Regions from separate parts of the Robertmurraya mesotrionivorans genome, predicted to be linked through region 1. Evidence: riboswitches for the same ligand, from Rfam matches in the RefSeq annotation. Region 1 holds a riboswitch; each other region holds the start of a gene.

Region 1 (4,186 bases):
AGAAAATTCTCAGTGGAAAGGGATTAAAGGATTGCACTTGTGGACTATCTCAAAAAATGCCCTCCTGTGACGGCTCGCACAAGAACATTCGATAAGCAGCATATCATTAATTAAATTTTTAGGAGATAATTAATTTGGATTTTTTAGGTTTTATTACATTGATAATAGCTGGATTCACTGCTTGTGCTGAGTTTACTTCATTTGCCTTAGTACATCCAGTTATCCGTCATTTACCGCAAAAGTACCATATACGTTTTGAACAAGATTCACTGAAAACATATGGAATTATTATGCCGATATTAATGCCTTTAAGTGTAATTCTAACCGTAATATACGCATTATTTACTAATGAAATTGGAGGTTTCGAACTTACTATCCGTATTGCTTCTGCCGTGATGTTTATTTTAGCAACCGTAATAACTATTAAATATAATGTTCCAATTAACAAAGAAATTAAACAATGGGATGCTGATCATCCTCCCCCTGATTGGATGGAGATAAGAAAACGTTGGATGTTCTTTCAATCTATTCGGTCTTGGTTGCTTCTTATTGGTTTCATGTTACTTTGTTTATCGGTTTCAAATTAGGAATTGTGAGAAGCTAATCTATTACCAGTAACTACTTTGTATTGGGAATGCTTTATGTTCTCTTTTTTGTATGGAGAAAATAAATGTATTATTCTGTTTTTGATTCAAGGAATGGTAAGATTGAGATGTATGGAAGACTCAATAAAGTATATTAGTTGGTTATTATTAAAAGGCTAATTTTTAGGAAGGAAGTACAAAGCTATGGATTTCGAAACAGTGATGCAGGAGCTTGAAGCCCTCGGTAAGGAACGAACTAAAAAAATGTACATATCTAATGGTGCGCACGAGCCACTTTTTGGCGTAGCTACAGGTGCTATGAAACCAATCGCAAAGAAAATAAAAATCAATCAAGATTTAGCTGATGAGCTTTATGCTACGGGTAACTACGATGCAATGTACTTTGCTGGCATTATTGCAGACCCAAAAGCCATGACTGAGTCGGATTTTGATCGTTGGATGGATGGAGCGTATTTTTATATGCTTTCCGATTATGTGGTAGCAGTAACTTTATCAGAGTCAGATATTGCACAAGAAGTAGCTGATAAATGGATCGCAAGTGGTGACGAGTTGAGAATGTCTGCCGGATGGAGTTGCTACTGCTGGATGTTAGGGAATCGCAAAGACAAAGAATTTTCCGAAAGCAAGATATCCAATATGCTTGATACTGTGAAAAGTTCGATTCATGATTCGCCAGAACGAACCAAATCCGCTATGAATAATTTCGTATACACCGTGGGAATTTCCTATTTGCCGCAACATGAAAAGGCAGTCGAGATCTCGAAGGAAATAGGAATTGTAGAAGTCAAACGGGACAGTAAAAAAAGTAGTTTACTAAACGCATACGAAAGTATTCAAAAAGAAATGGATAGAGGGAAGCTTGGTTTCAAACGCAAATATGTAAGATGTTAAAAATAGTCTCGAATCGGGGTGTGATTCCAGAAGGATTGACACTCTTTTTTGTTGATATACTTAAAGAGGTAGTTTTCAGAGAAATTATAAGTCAGTTGTCTTCTTGCAAATACTTATAAAAAATGTTAAACTTTAGTAGAATTATTTTTGTTCGGTGTAAAGGATAGTATAAGATTAACTTTTCGTCTTGATGATCACTGAGTCCAAGGATAGTAACACATTGTGTGCAAAGCACACAGCAGGAGGAAACAAAATGGAACAAGGTAAAGTAAAATGGTTTAACGCAGAAAAAGGTTTCGGATTTATCGAGCGTGAAGCCGGAGAAGACGTATTCGTTCATTTCTCAGCTATCCAAGGGGACGGTTTTAAATCTTTAGACGAAGGTCAAGCAGTTACTTTTGACGTTGAGCAAGGTCAACGTGGAGCTCAAGCAGCTAACGTACGTAAAGCTTAATAATAAAAACAAACTAAGCAGGCTCTTTTTAGAGTCTGTTTTTTCTTTTAAATAACAAGGATCCCCACTCACTGAATGAGCAGGGCACAATGTAAGAAAGTAAATCAAATGGTAAATAAAGTGTATCACATAATAACGAATTCACCTAATTTCGTTTGTGTTAATTATAGCTTTCAATTTAGCTATAGTTCACCAATTCGTCGTAGACGGTGAGAATCTTTATTAGAGTAAAGTGGGGACTTTTGATGAACTTAATACATGGGCAGAAGTTATTCTGGCTGTCTTTGGAAAAATATCTCTATTAAAAATATTTAGAAAATACTATTGACAATTTGTTAATAGAATATTAAATTAAGTTTTATACTTTATTAAAGTAAATGAATAAATACGTTCTCTTATCAAGAGTGGCAGAGGGACTGGCCCGATGACGCCCAGCAACCGTTCCGTTTGGAATTGGTGCTAAATCCTGCAAAACAAGAAATTGTTTTGAGAGATAAGAGAGGAGTAGTCCTTATTTTGTGATGAAACCTCTCTTTTCTGGAGAGGTTTTTTATATTTTAGGCGGTGTTAAACTGGGCTATTGATTTGCGCTTCAGTAAAATTTTAACAGCCTAATAAAAAAACTCTCCTAAGAGCAACGTTGGTAAGAAGGCATAGAAAACAAAAAGGGGAGAAAAAAACATGAAGAAGAACTTTTTAAGAAGTACATTTGTATCAGCAATCGCTGCAACACTTTTGCTTACAGGCTGTGCATCAGGGGGAGAAACAAAGGAAGCAACAGGATCAAACACACCGATTGAAGGTGTACCTGAACGCTTTGCAAATGGAGACCAGCCGAAAATCAAAGTTATTCGTAAAATTGGCGGGGACGATCACACAGCTCAATTCTTAGCTGGTGCGAAACAAGAAGGTGAAGCTTTCGGTTTCCAAGTGGATGTATTTACTGCAAATGGAGATACAGCGAAATTTCATGATGCGATTAACCAAGCGTTAAATCAAGATTATGATGGATTTATTATTTCTCACGGTGATGATGATGCTACCGTTAATGACATACAGAAAATTGTTGACGCAGGAAAGGGCGTAGTCGCATTTGACTCGAATGCAAATTTAACTAGTGTTGACGGTGTTACTCTTGTATCACAAGATGATGAAGCGTTAGCTACTCTATCATTGGACCAATTAGTAAAGGAAACAAAAGGGGAAGCCAATATTGCATACCTATGGGTAGACGGATTCCCGCCGATGGTTAGACGAAATAAAGTTTATGAAGATGTATTAGCAAAAAATCCTGGAATTAAAGAAGTGGAGCGCTTTGGGGTGGCAGCAGCTGATACGAGTGTTCAAACCCAAAATGCTGTTGCCGCGATGCTGAATAAATACCCTAAGGGTGAACTTGATGCGATTTTTGCAACATGGGATGCTTTTGCTATCGGTGCAGCTCGCGCGTTAAAAGAAGCTGGCAGAGAAGAAGTTAAAATCTATGGAATCGATGTTTCAAATGCTGATTTGCAGGAAATCCAAAGAGAAGGCAGTGCTTGGAGATATACGGCAGCTGTTGATCCTAAGTTGATTGGTGCAGTAAATATGAGAATACTTGCGAAGAAATTAGCAGGCGAGGAAACACCACAAACTTATGATTTGGAAGCTTCACTTATCTCTCAAGAAGATCTTCAGAAATCAAAAGATCCTGTTAATATGGTCAATCTAACTGAAATCATTGAAGGATGGGGCCAATCGACGGAATTTGAAGAAGACTGGATGACGACGTTGAAGGAACACTATCAGAAGTAAGGGACTTATTGATAGACACTCTCTTTTCACAAGATAAAGAGAGTGTTTCTTTGAAAGGACGGTTACAATGACCACTTTAGAGATGAAGAATGTCTCAATTGAATTTCCCGGTGTAAAAGCATTAAATGAGGTGGACTTTTCGGTTGAAAGCGGGAAAACTCATGCCTTAATCGGAGCCAACGGTGCTGGGAAATCAACGCTGATGAAGGTTCTTTCAGGGGCATACGACCACTATACTGGTGAAATCACAATGAATGGACAGCCTCTTTCCATTCGTTCCCCCAAGAGTGCCATGGATTCAGGAATTCAAATTGTATATCAGGAAGTGGATACAGCGCTGATCCCTTATTTAACGGTTGCTGAAAATATCATGTTAATGGACACGGTACATAACATGGGAAAGAAGCAATGGGTCAATTGGAAAAGCCTGCATGTGAAAGCG
Region 2 (4,186 bases), on a different contig from region 1:
TCTGGAGTAATGATATAGCTAATATTTTCTACTCCAAGCTTATCAGCCGTTTCCTTAGCGACATCAATCTCACTAAACCCATTATGATCAAAACCTACAGAAAATGTCTTAATTGCTGGATGAAATTCTTTTGCAATGGAAGCAATGATCGAAGAGTCAATTCCACCAGAAAGGAACGAACCAACAGGTACATCACTTCTCATATGAATTTTGACAGAATCAAAAAGAACATCTCTAATTTCCTTTACAAAATCACTCTCTGATTTTCTTACTGGGTGGAAATGCGCCTTCCAATAACGCTTAATTTCCATTTCAGATCCGATTTTCTTTGTAAAGTAGTGTCCTGGTTCTAATTTTGAAATTCCTTCTGACATCGTATAAGGCTCAGGAACAAACTGATATGTTAAGTAATACTGTAAAGAATCATAGTTTAATACATCATTTTGCAGTGCAAGTAAAATACTCTTTTTCTCAGATGCAAAGAATGTCTTTTCCCCGTCATCAAAATAGAAGAAAGGCTTGATGCCGAATGGATCACGTGCACCATAAAGCGTCTTCTCAACCTTATCCCAAATAACAAAGGCAAACATTCCACGAAGCTTCTCCACAGCTTTTTCCTTCAGATGGCTATACAGGGCAATAATTACTTCTGTATCGGAACTTGTTGCAAAGGTTATCCCTTCTGCCATTAGTTCTTCTCTTAGCTCAACATAGTTATAAATTTCCCCGTTAAAGATAATCCAGTATCTTTCGTTTTCAAAATGAAGAGGTTGATGCCCACTTTCTATATCAATGATACTTAACCGACGAAACCCAAATTGAACATGAGAATCATAGAAATATCCATCATCATCAGGTCCTCGATGCGTAATCACATTATTCATATTTTCAAATTGTTGTTTTTGTCCATCACTAAACACTTGCGATTTGTCATGAACACATCCAATAAAACCACACATGTATGTAACTCACCTACTCCGTTCTTACGAGTTTAATCTTCCATTCAGAAAGAATACCTATTAATACTACCACTAAAATTATCGAATCGCACTGTCTAATTGAGCATTTCCTAAAAATTCAAGCTTACTACCCATTGTTTACATCCCTTTTTGCTTCTAAACCACCATACCCTTATAGACGTAAAGAAAAACCGGGAGTTACAAATTTTCTGTAACTCCCGGCTGATTACTTACTATTATAATTATCTTTCAAGAGCTTCCTTACGAAGCGTGTCAGCTTTATCTGTACGCTCCCATGGAAGATCTACATCTGTACGGCCAAAGTGACCATAAGCAGCAGTTTGCTTATAGATAGGACGTCTTAAATCAAGCATTTTAATGATTCCAGCTGGACGAAGATCGAAGTTATTACGTACAACTTCAATAAGAACATCTTCACTTACTTCGCTAGTTCCAAAAGTATCAATAGAAATAGAAACTGGATGTGCAACACCGATTGCGTATGCAAGTTGTACTTCTACTTTATCTGCTAGACCTGCAGCAACAAGATTCTTTGCTACATAACGAGCAGCGTAGGCAGCTGAACGGTCAACCTTTGTAGGATCCTTACCAGAGAATGCACCGCCACCGTGACGAGCATAACCACCGTACGTATCTACAATAATCTTACGTCCTGTTAATCCAGCGTCACCTTGTGGTCCACCGATAACGAAACGACCAGTTGGGTTAATGAAATACTTTGTATCTTCATCAATTAACTCTTCTGGTACAACAGGGTTAATAACATACTCTTTAAGATTACGTTGAATTTGCTCCAAAGTTACTTCAGGATGGTGCTGTGTTGAAATAACAATTGTATCAATACGAACTGGCTTATTATTTTCATCGTATTCAACTGTAACCTGAGTTTTACCATCAGGACGAAGATAAGGAAGAATATCATCCTTACGAACTTCAGTTAGTCTGCGAGCTAGTTTATGCGCTAAAGAAATCGGAAGAGGCATAAGCTCCTTTGTCTCGTTACATGCAAAACCAAACATTAACCCTTGGTCACCTGCTCCAATTGCATCGATTTCTTCATCAGACATAGACCCTTCACGTGCTTCTAGTGCTTGGTCAACTCCCATTGCAATATCAGCTGATTGCTCATCAATTGAAGTTAAAACCGCACATGTTTCAGAATCGAAACCATATTTTGCACGAGTGTACCCAATTTCCTTAATTGTTTCACGAACAATCTTTGGAATATCTACGTATGTAGAGGTTGTAATTTCCCCAGCAACTAATACTAAACCTGTTGTTACTGACGTTTCTGCAGCAACACGAGCATTTGCGTCTTTTGCTAAGATAGCATCTAAAATTGAGTCTGAAATTTGGTCACTGATTTTATCTGGATGACCTTCAGTAACTGACTCGGATGTAAATAAACGACGTTTTTTTGACATCTCCTGACCTCCTATTTATTTATACTTGAGAAAAAGGTATGCTTATTATATAAACAAAACCTTCCATTTGATACGGAACTCATTCCCTAAGTAGTATGAAATAAACATGCCATTTTTATTATGGAGGTTTGAAAAATTACCCACCCAAATAAAAACTTTATGCAAAATAAAAAACCTTCCCTGCTTGAGGAAAGGGTGATAGCAAAGTAATTTGCGCCTTTCGCTCTTATCGTTCAAGGACTAAAATCCTTGCCTCAGGTTAGCACCTTCTCTTTTATATTAATTACAGTTATTGTAATTAATTATTAAAGCAGGTTGCTGGGTTTCATAGGGCCTGTCCCTCCACCAGCTCGGGATAAGAGAGTATCCGTTCAATGTAGAATAATACCGTATCACGTCAAATACTGTCAACATCTTTATGAAAAATAGTTAATTCATTCTTCAAATAATGAGCAACTGTTATCTGCGCATTTCCTTTTATTGAGTTTGTATCGATTTTTTGCTATTAGTCGGTAAACCCGGATTCCAATTAAATGTACGAAGGGGAGGTGAAGCACTAACCCGAACAAACATGTAATAGGAGAAAGAAGCAATAGCCTTCTTACAGCCCAATATCCCACAAGTACCTTACCATCTGGATTAATAATATGAATTTCCCTTCTAAGATCCACTGCCTTGAACTGAGGGCTAAAACCTTTTCTCTCATATTCCTGAAGAGACATCCACGTCACCTTTTTTCTAATATCAAGCTTTTGAAAGAGCCTTTTGGTGTTTTGACATAATGAACACTGAGCATCATATAATGCGATCATTTCCAATTAAATTCGTCCCTTCTTTTAATAGTATAGACTATTAACTCGGATTCTTGTTTTTATGAAATGAAAAGCTTAAAAAATAGGTCGAATAAGATGTTTTTTCTTGCACCCTCTAATATTTTTATAAATAGTATAGACTAATTAAGTTAATGTGTTATACTAATTAAAAAATAACAAATAAAGGTAGGTAGTCATCAGATGAACTCTGTCCGTATTTCTAATCAATTAAGTGAATTGGTAGCCTCTGGTCATGTGCATGTGCAACTATCTGTACCACAATTAGTCGAAAAGGTTCTTACTAGAAACGAAGGAGTCTTGACTTCGACAGGAGCTGTTCGAGCAACAACAGGAAAATATACTGGTCGGTCTCCAAAAGACAAATACATTGTTGAAGAAGTTTCTACAAAGGACAAGATTGACTGGGGAGCTGTTAACCAACCAATCTCTCCAGAAGTGTTCGATCGTTTATATAATAAAGTACTAAGTTACTTGAAAGATAGAGATGAGTTGTTTGTTTTCAAAGGGTTCGCTGGCGCAGATAAGAAGCATCGCCTGCCCATTCAAGTGATAAATGAGTTTGCTTGGCATAATTTATTTGCCCACCAGTTATTCATAAGACCAACAGCAGAAGAGCTTTTGACTCATGAGGAACAATTCACAGTCATATCGGCTCCAAACTTTAAAGCAGACCCTATTATTGATGGTACTAAATCTGAGACTTTTATCATTGTCTCCTTTGAAAGAAAGACCGTATTAATCGGTGGTACAGAATATGCAGGAGAGATGAAGAAGTCCATTTTCTCGATCATGAATTACTTACTGCCTGAAAATAATATTCTCTCTATGCACTGCTCAGCAAATGTCGGCGTTGAAGGTGATGTAGCTTTATTCTTCGGCTTATCAGGAACAGGTAAAACGACTTTATCTGCTGATGCGAATCGACGCTTAATCGGAGATGATGAACACG
Region 3 (4,186 bases), on a different contig from region 1:
GTTCAACAGTTGTTCACTTAACGGGAGCGATGGCGGCACTAGCAGCTACTATTCTATTAAAGCCTCGTATTGGGAAATATAACAAAGATGGCTCTGCAAACAATATTTATGGACATAACCAAGTATTCACAGCATTAGGTGTTCTTATTCTTTGGGTAGGTTGGTTTGGATTCAATGCTGGTAGTACCGTTTCAGTTGATGCTGGATTCTTTGGATTTGTAGCACTTAATACGAACTTAGCTGCAGGTGCTGGTGCAGTGGCAGCACTAATTATTTCTTGGGTTGTATTAGGAAAATCAGATATTCCAACTATTTTAAATGGTGCACTCGCAGGTCTGGTTGCTATTACAGCATCATGTGCTTTCGTTGATACGTGGGCAGCGGTTGTGATCGGATTTGTAGCTGGAATTCTAGTATTCTATAGCGCGAGATTCTTTGAAAAACGTAAAATTGATGACCCGATCTTTGCCTTATCTGTACATGGTACGGCTGGGGTATGGGGAACACTTTCAACAGGGTTCTTTGCAACACCAGAATTAGCGACAGTTGGTAAGCCTGGTTTATTCTATGGCGGTGGCTTAGAGCAACTTGGAGTTCAAGCAATGGGTGTTGGTGTATCAGGTTTATATGCATTCGTCGTCTCATTTGTCATCCTAGTGATTGCAAAGAAAGTACTTGGAGGATTGCGTGTAACTGAAGAAGAAGAAATTATGGGTCTAGATGTAAGTGAACATGGTAGCTACGGATACCCAGAAGTATTTTTAACTAGTGAAAATCAAAAAGTTTCTTCATAATTAATAAGGAGAGCCTCATTTTATGGGGCTTTCCTTATCTACTTAAAGGGCGTGTAGGATTTGAGTTCATATGAATCAATAAAATTATGGAAAGAAACTCATGTTGCAGAGTATATATCAAATTCAGATTCTCTAAATAAGTTCCACGACGAGATTATGATTAAGGTATTTAAGGCTGCGAGTGCCCGAATGAATGCTAAACCACCGTGTGCCTTTGTATGGTTTATTACTGGTAGCGGGGGACGATTTGAACAAGGATTAATAAGTGACCAAGATCATGGGATTATTTTTCAAGAAGATAGTCAAGAGGCAGGTTCTTATTTTAGTGAATTAGGAAAGGAATTATCAATTGGATTACAAATAGTTGGTTACCCATTGTGCGATGGTAAGGTAATGAGTTCAAATCCACTATGGTGTCAAACATCTGCCAGCTGGAATAAACAGGTGGTAAGTTGGATGGAGGAGAGCAGTTGGGTTTCGATTCGCAATTTGCAAATTTTCTATGATGCTAGAAAACTTGTAGGTGACCATGATCTCCTTTACCATTTAAAAAACGTGATCCACGAATATAGTCATTCCCATCCTCAATTTTTAGGCCGATTATTAGAAAATGTAAAACATGTAAAAAAGACGATTGGTCCACTAGGACAAATCATTGTTGAGGAGAAGGGAATACATGCTGGAGCTATTGATTTGAAGTATTCTGCTTTTATACCATATGTGAATGCAGTTCGGCTATTGGCATGGAAAGAAGGAATAATCGAGACTAGTACAATAGGTAGATTAAAAGAGCTAAACAAATTAGAGAAGTATGAGGAGTTATCTCAATATCAGGAGAATTTTTCGCAACTTCTTCAGTTCCGATTAGATCACCTTTCTTTTACGGCTTCTTATGATGATTCCCACTATTTGTATGTAAAAAAACTTACGAAAGACAATCAAAAATTAATTAAAAAGATACTGAAAGATGGAAAGAAGCTGCAGCAATACGTTCATAGAATGATTGAAAAGGGTGGAAATCATGGCGTTTGAACCATTTATTCATTTTGTGAGGGGAATCCAGGGGAAATTGGGGACAAATGTATACAGTGGCTTACAGGGACAAAACGGTCAGCATGTTGCCTTTTTGCGTCAAATTCAAAAAGAACTGAATTCAGACAATGCCTTACTGATTCCATTGTCTGAATTAGAGGTGACGGTTTTTGACCTTGAAACAACGGGCTTCTTTCCTGAAAAAGGCGATGAAATTTTGTCTATTGGTGCTATAAAGACAAAAGGTGCGTATGTGAAAGAAGTCGAGTCCTTTTATTCTTTAGTTCAATATGATAAAGAACTTCCAGTCCAGGTGAAGGAGTTAACAGGAATTTCTGAAGAGGAGCTAAAGAGTGCGCCGCCGTTATCAAATGTTCTGCTGGATTTTTATCACTTTGCTAGAGGAACGCCACTTGTTGCACACCATTCAAATCATGAAAAAAACTTCTTGCAAGCAGCGAACTGGAAACAATTCAAAGCCCCTCAGAAACATCGCATCATTGATACGTCATTCCTATCAAGAGTTGCCGATCCAGAATTAACCCAAAACAAGCTTGAAGATATTTGCGAGCGGTATGGAATAGAAGTAGTGGATAGACATCATGCACTAGGAGACGCTAAATTGACAGCTGTTCTGTGGTGTATTTTTATTGATAAAGCTCAGCGAAAGGGATATGAGACTCTTCAAGATATATATAATCTTATGGCAAAATTGTAAGATTCTATAATTCTTCTTTACTTTTAAAAAAAGTTTGTGCTATTATTATCCATAAATCAACTGAATATTGGATTTCTTATCCAGAGTGGTGGAGGGGCTGGCCCGATGATACCCGGCAACCGATTTTCTTTTTATAGAAAACACGGTGCCAATTCCTGCAAAGCAATCGTGCTTTGACAGATAAGAAGAGATGATAACAATACACCCTCTTCTTTGGAAGAGGGTTTTTTATTTTATCAGAGGAGGAAAACATGATGGAAACGGTAAAAGTGGTTCTTTTAGGATTTGGTACGGTAGGTTCAGGTGTGTATGATTCCATCCTTCATACTCATCAGGAGAAGCTGGAAAAGGTAATTGGTAAGAAGGTTGAAATTGTTGGTATATTAGTGAAGACAGAAAAGGAACGTCAGCTTCCCAAGAATATTATTGTAACTACAAAGATTGAGGAAATCCTAGCTCTCCCAAAAATAGACTATGTGTTCGAAGCAATTGTTGGTATTGAACCAGCCTATTCCTATATACAGTTATTTTTAGATCGTGGCTGTCATGTTATAAGTGCAAACAAGGAATTGCTTGCTAATCGTGGTGAGGAGCTTACGGAATATGCTTTAAATAAAGGTAAGTTCTTAACGTTTGAGGCAGCCGTTGCGGGAGGGATTCCTTTACTTAGAACGATTATTCAACTCCTTCAAGTGAATGGGATTTTAGTTCTAGAGGGTATTTTGAATGGAACGAGCAATTACATCTTATCAAAAATGAGAAATGAGAAATTAAGCTTTGGAGAATGCCTGCAAGAGGCACAACAACTCGGTTACGCAGAGGCTAACCCAGAAAGTGATATTTCTGGTAGAGATGCTTTCTACAAGCAAATGATTTTAAGCAGTTTAATCTACCATGAGCAGCCCGACTGGGAAAAGGTTGAAAGAATTGGGATTGAAGAAGTCGCATTAGAAGATCTAGCCTTAGGTGAGGTGCATGGATTAAGGCTAAAGCTGCTGGCCTCTTTGAAAAGAGAGGATGAGGGAATCAAGGCAACCGTAAAGCCAACGTTTGTAAGCACCGAACATCCTCTTTACAATGTGGAGGGGGTAGATAATGGCATAGTTATTAAGACAGATTTGGTTGGGACTCTTATGCTCCAAGGACCAGGAGCTGGTTCAAAGGCTACTGCAAGTGCTATGATTGAAGATTTAGTACAAATTGAACAACAAAAACAACCGTTGCAGAAAGTTCATCGATATAGCTATCAAGCTCAAAATGAAAAAGAGACTAACGAAAGTACTCAATTAGCGGTATTTCCTCTGCAAAATAAGGAGGAATGGCTTAGCTTAAAAGCGGTTTTAAATGAAAACTCAAAGCATTTAAATATCCTTCAAGAAGTTGTAAAAGAGCTTGATGGTCGTATATACGGAAGCTTCTTATACGAAGGCGAGCTAGAATGTATAAAGCTACCTGTCTTATATAAACGTTATTCAGTATCACCGATCGGTCTAAAAAGAGATCATTTGAATATGGTTTATAGTTTCTAGGAGAAGATGCATAATTATTGCGTCTTTTTTTTGTATCGTAAAGCTCCATAGGGCAAATAATATGTTTGCTATGGAGGTGCAGAATGAGAAAACTATTAATTTTGTTTGGAGTA

The links. Region 1 has a riboswitch for S-adenosylmethionine ahead of ACRX5O_RS21345 (sugar ABC transporter substrate-binding protein). Riboswitches for the same ligand answer to the same signal wherever they lie in the genome.
Region 2: it holds a riboswitch for S-adenosylmethionine, as region 1 does, so the genes downstream of both, metK (methionine adenosyltransferase) here and ACRX5O_RS21345 (sugar ABC transporter substrate-binding protein) in region 1, are expected to answer to the same signal.
Region 3: it holds a riboswitch for S-adenosylmethionine, as region 1 does, so the genes downstream of both, ACRX5O_RS13210 (homoserine dehydrogenase) here and ACRX5O_RS21345 (sugar ABC transporter substrate-binding protein) in region 1, are expected to answer to the same signal.

Annotation. Positions count from the first base shown of each region.
Region 1 covers NZ_JBPCCH010000022.1:3,190-7,375, forward strand. The annotation lists gene ACRX5O_RS21325 (YdeI/OmpD-associated family protein) at 1-95, shown strand, start outside; gene ACRX5O_RS21330 (anthrone oxygenase family protein) at 135-587, shown strand; gene ACRX5O_RS21335 (DNA alkylation repair protein) at 789-1,496, shown strand; gene ACRX5O_RS21340 (cold-shock protein) at 1,750-1,950, shown strand; SAM riboswitch class I at 2,343-2,450, shown strand; gene ACRX5O_RS21345 (sugar ABC transporter substrate-binding protein) at 2,632-3,744, shown strand; gene ACRX5O_RS21350 (sugar ABC transporter ATP-binding protein) at 3,812-4,186, shown strand, end outside.
Region 2 covers NZ_JBPCCH010000001.1:36,826-41,011, reverse strand. The annotation lists gene asnB (asparagine synthase (glutamine-hydrolyzing)) at 1-959, opposite strand, end outside; gene metK (methionine adenosyltransferase) at 1,202-2,404, opposite strand; SAM riboswitch class I at 2,628-2,766, opposite strand; gene ACRX5O_RS00215 (thiol-disulfide oxidoreductase DCC family protein) at 2,839-3,216, opposite strand; gene pckA (phosphoenolpyruvate carboxykinase (ATP)) at 3,418-4,186, shown strand, end outside.
Region 3 covers NZ_JBPCCH010000007.1:86,144-90,329, forward strand. The annotation lists gene ACRX5O_RS13195 (ammonium transporter) at 1-794, shown strand, start outside; gene ACRX5O_RS13200 (DUF294 nucleotidyltransferase-like domain-containing protein) at 855-1,826, shown strand; gene ACRX5O_RS13205 (exonuclease domain-containing protein) at 1,816-2,544, shown strand; SAM riboswitch class I at 2,618-2,731, shown strand; gene ACRX5O_RS13210 (homoserine dehydrogenase) at 2,799-4,073, shown strand; gene ACRX5O_RS13215 (electron transport protein) at 4,157-4,186, shown strand, end outside.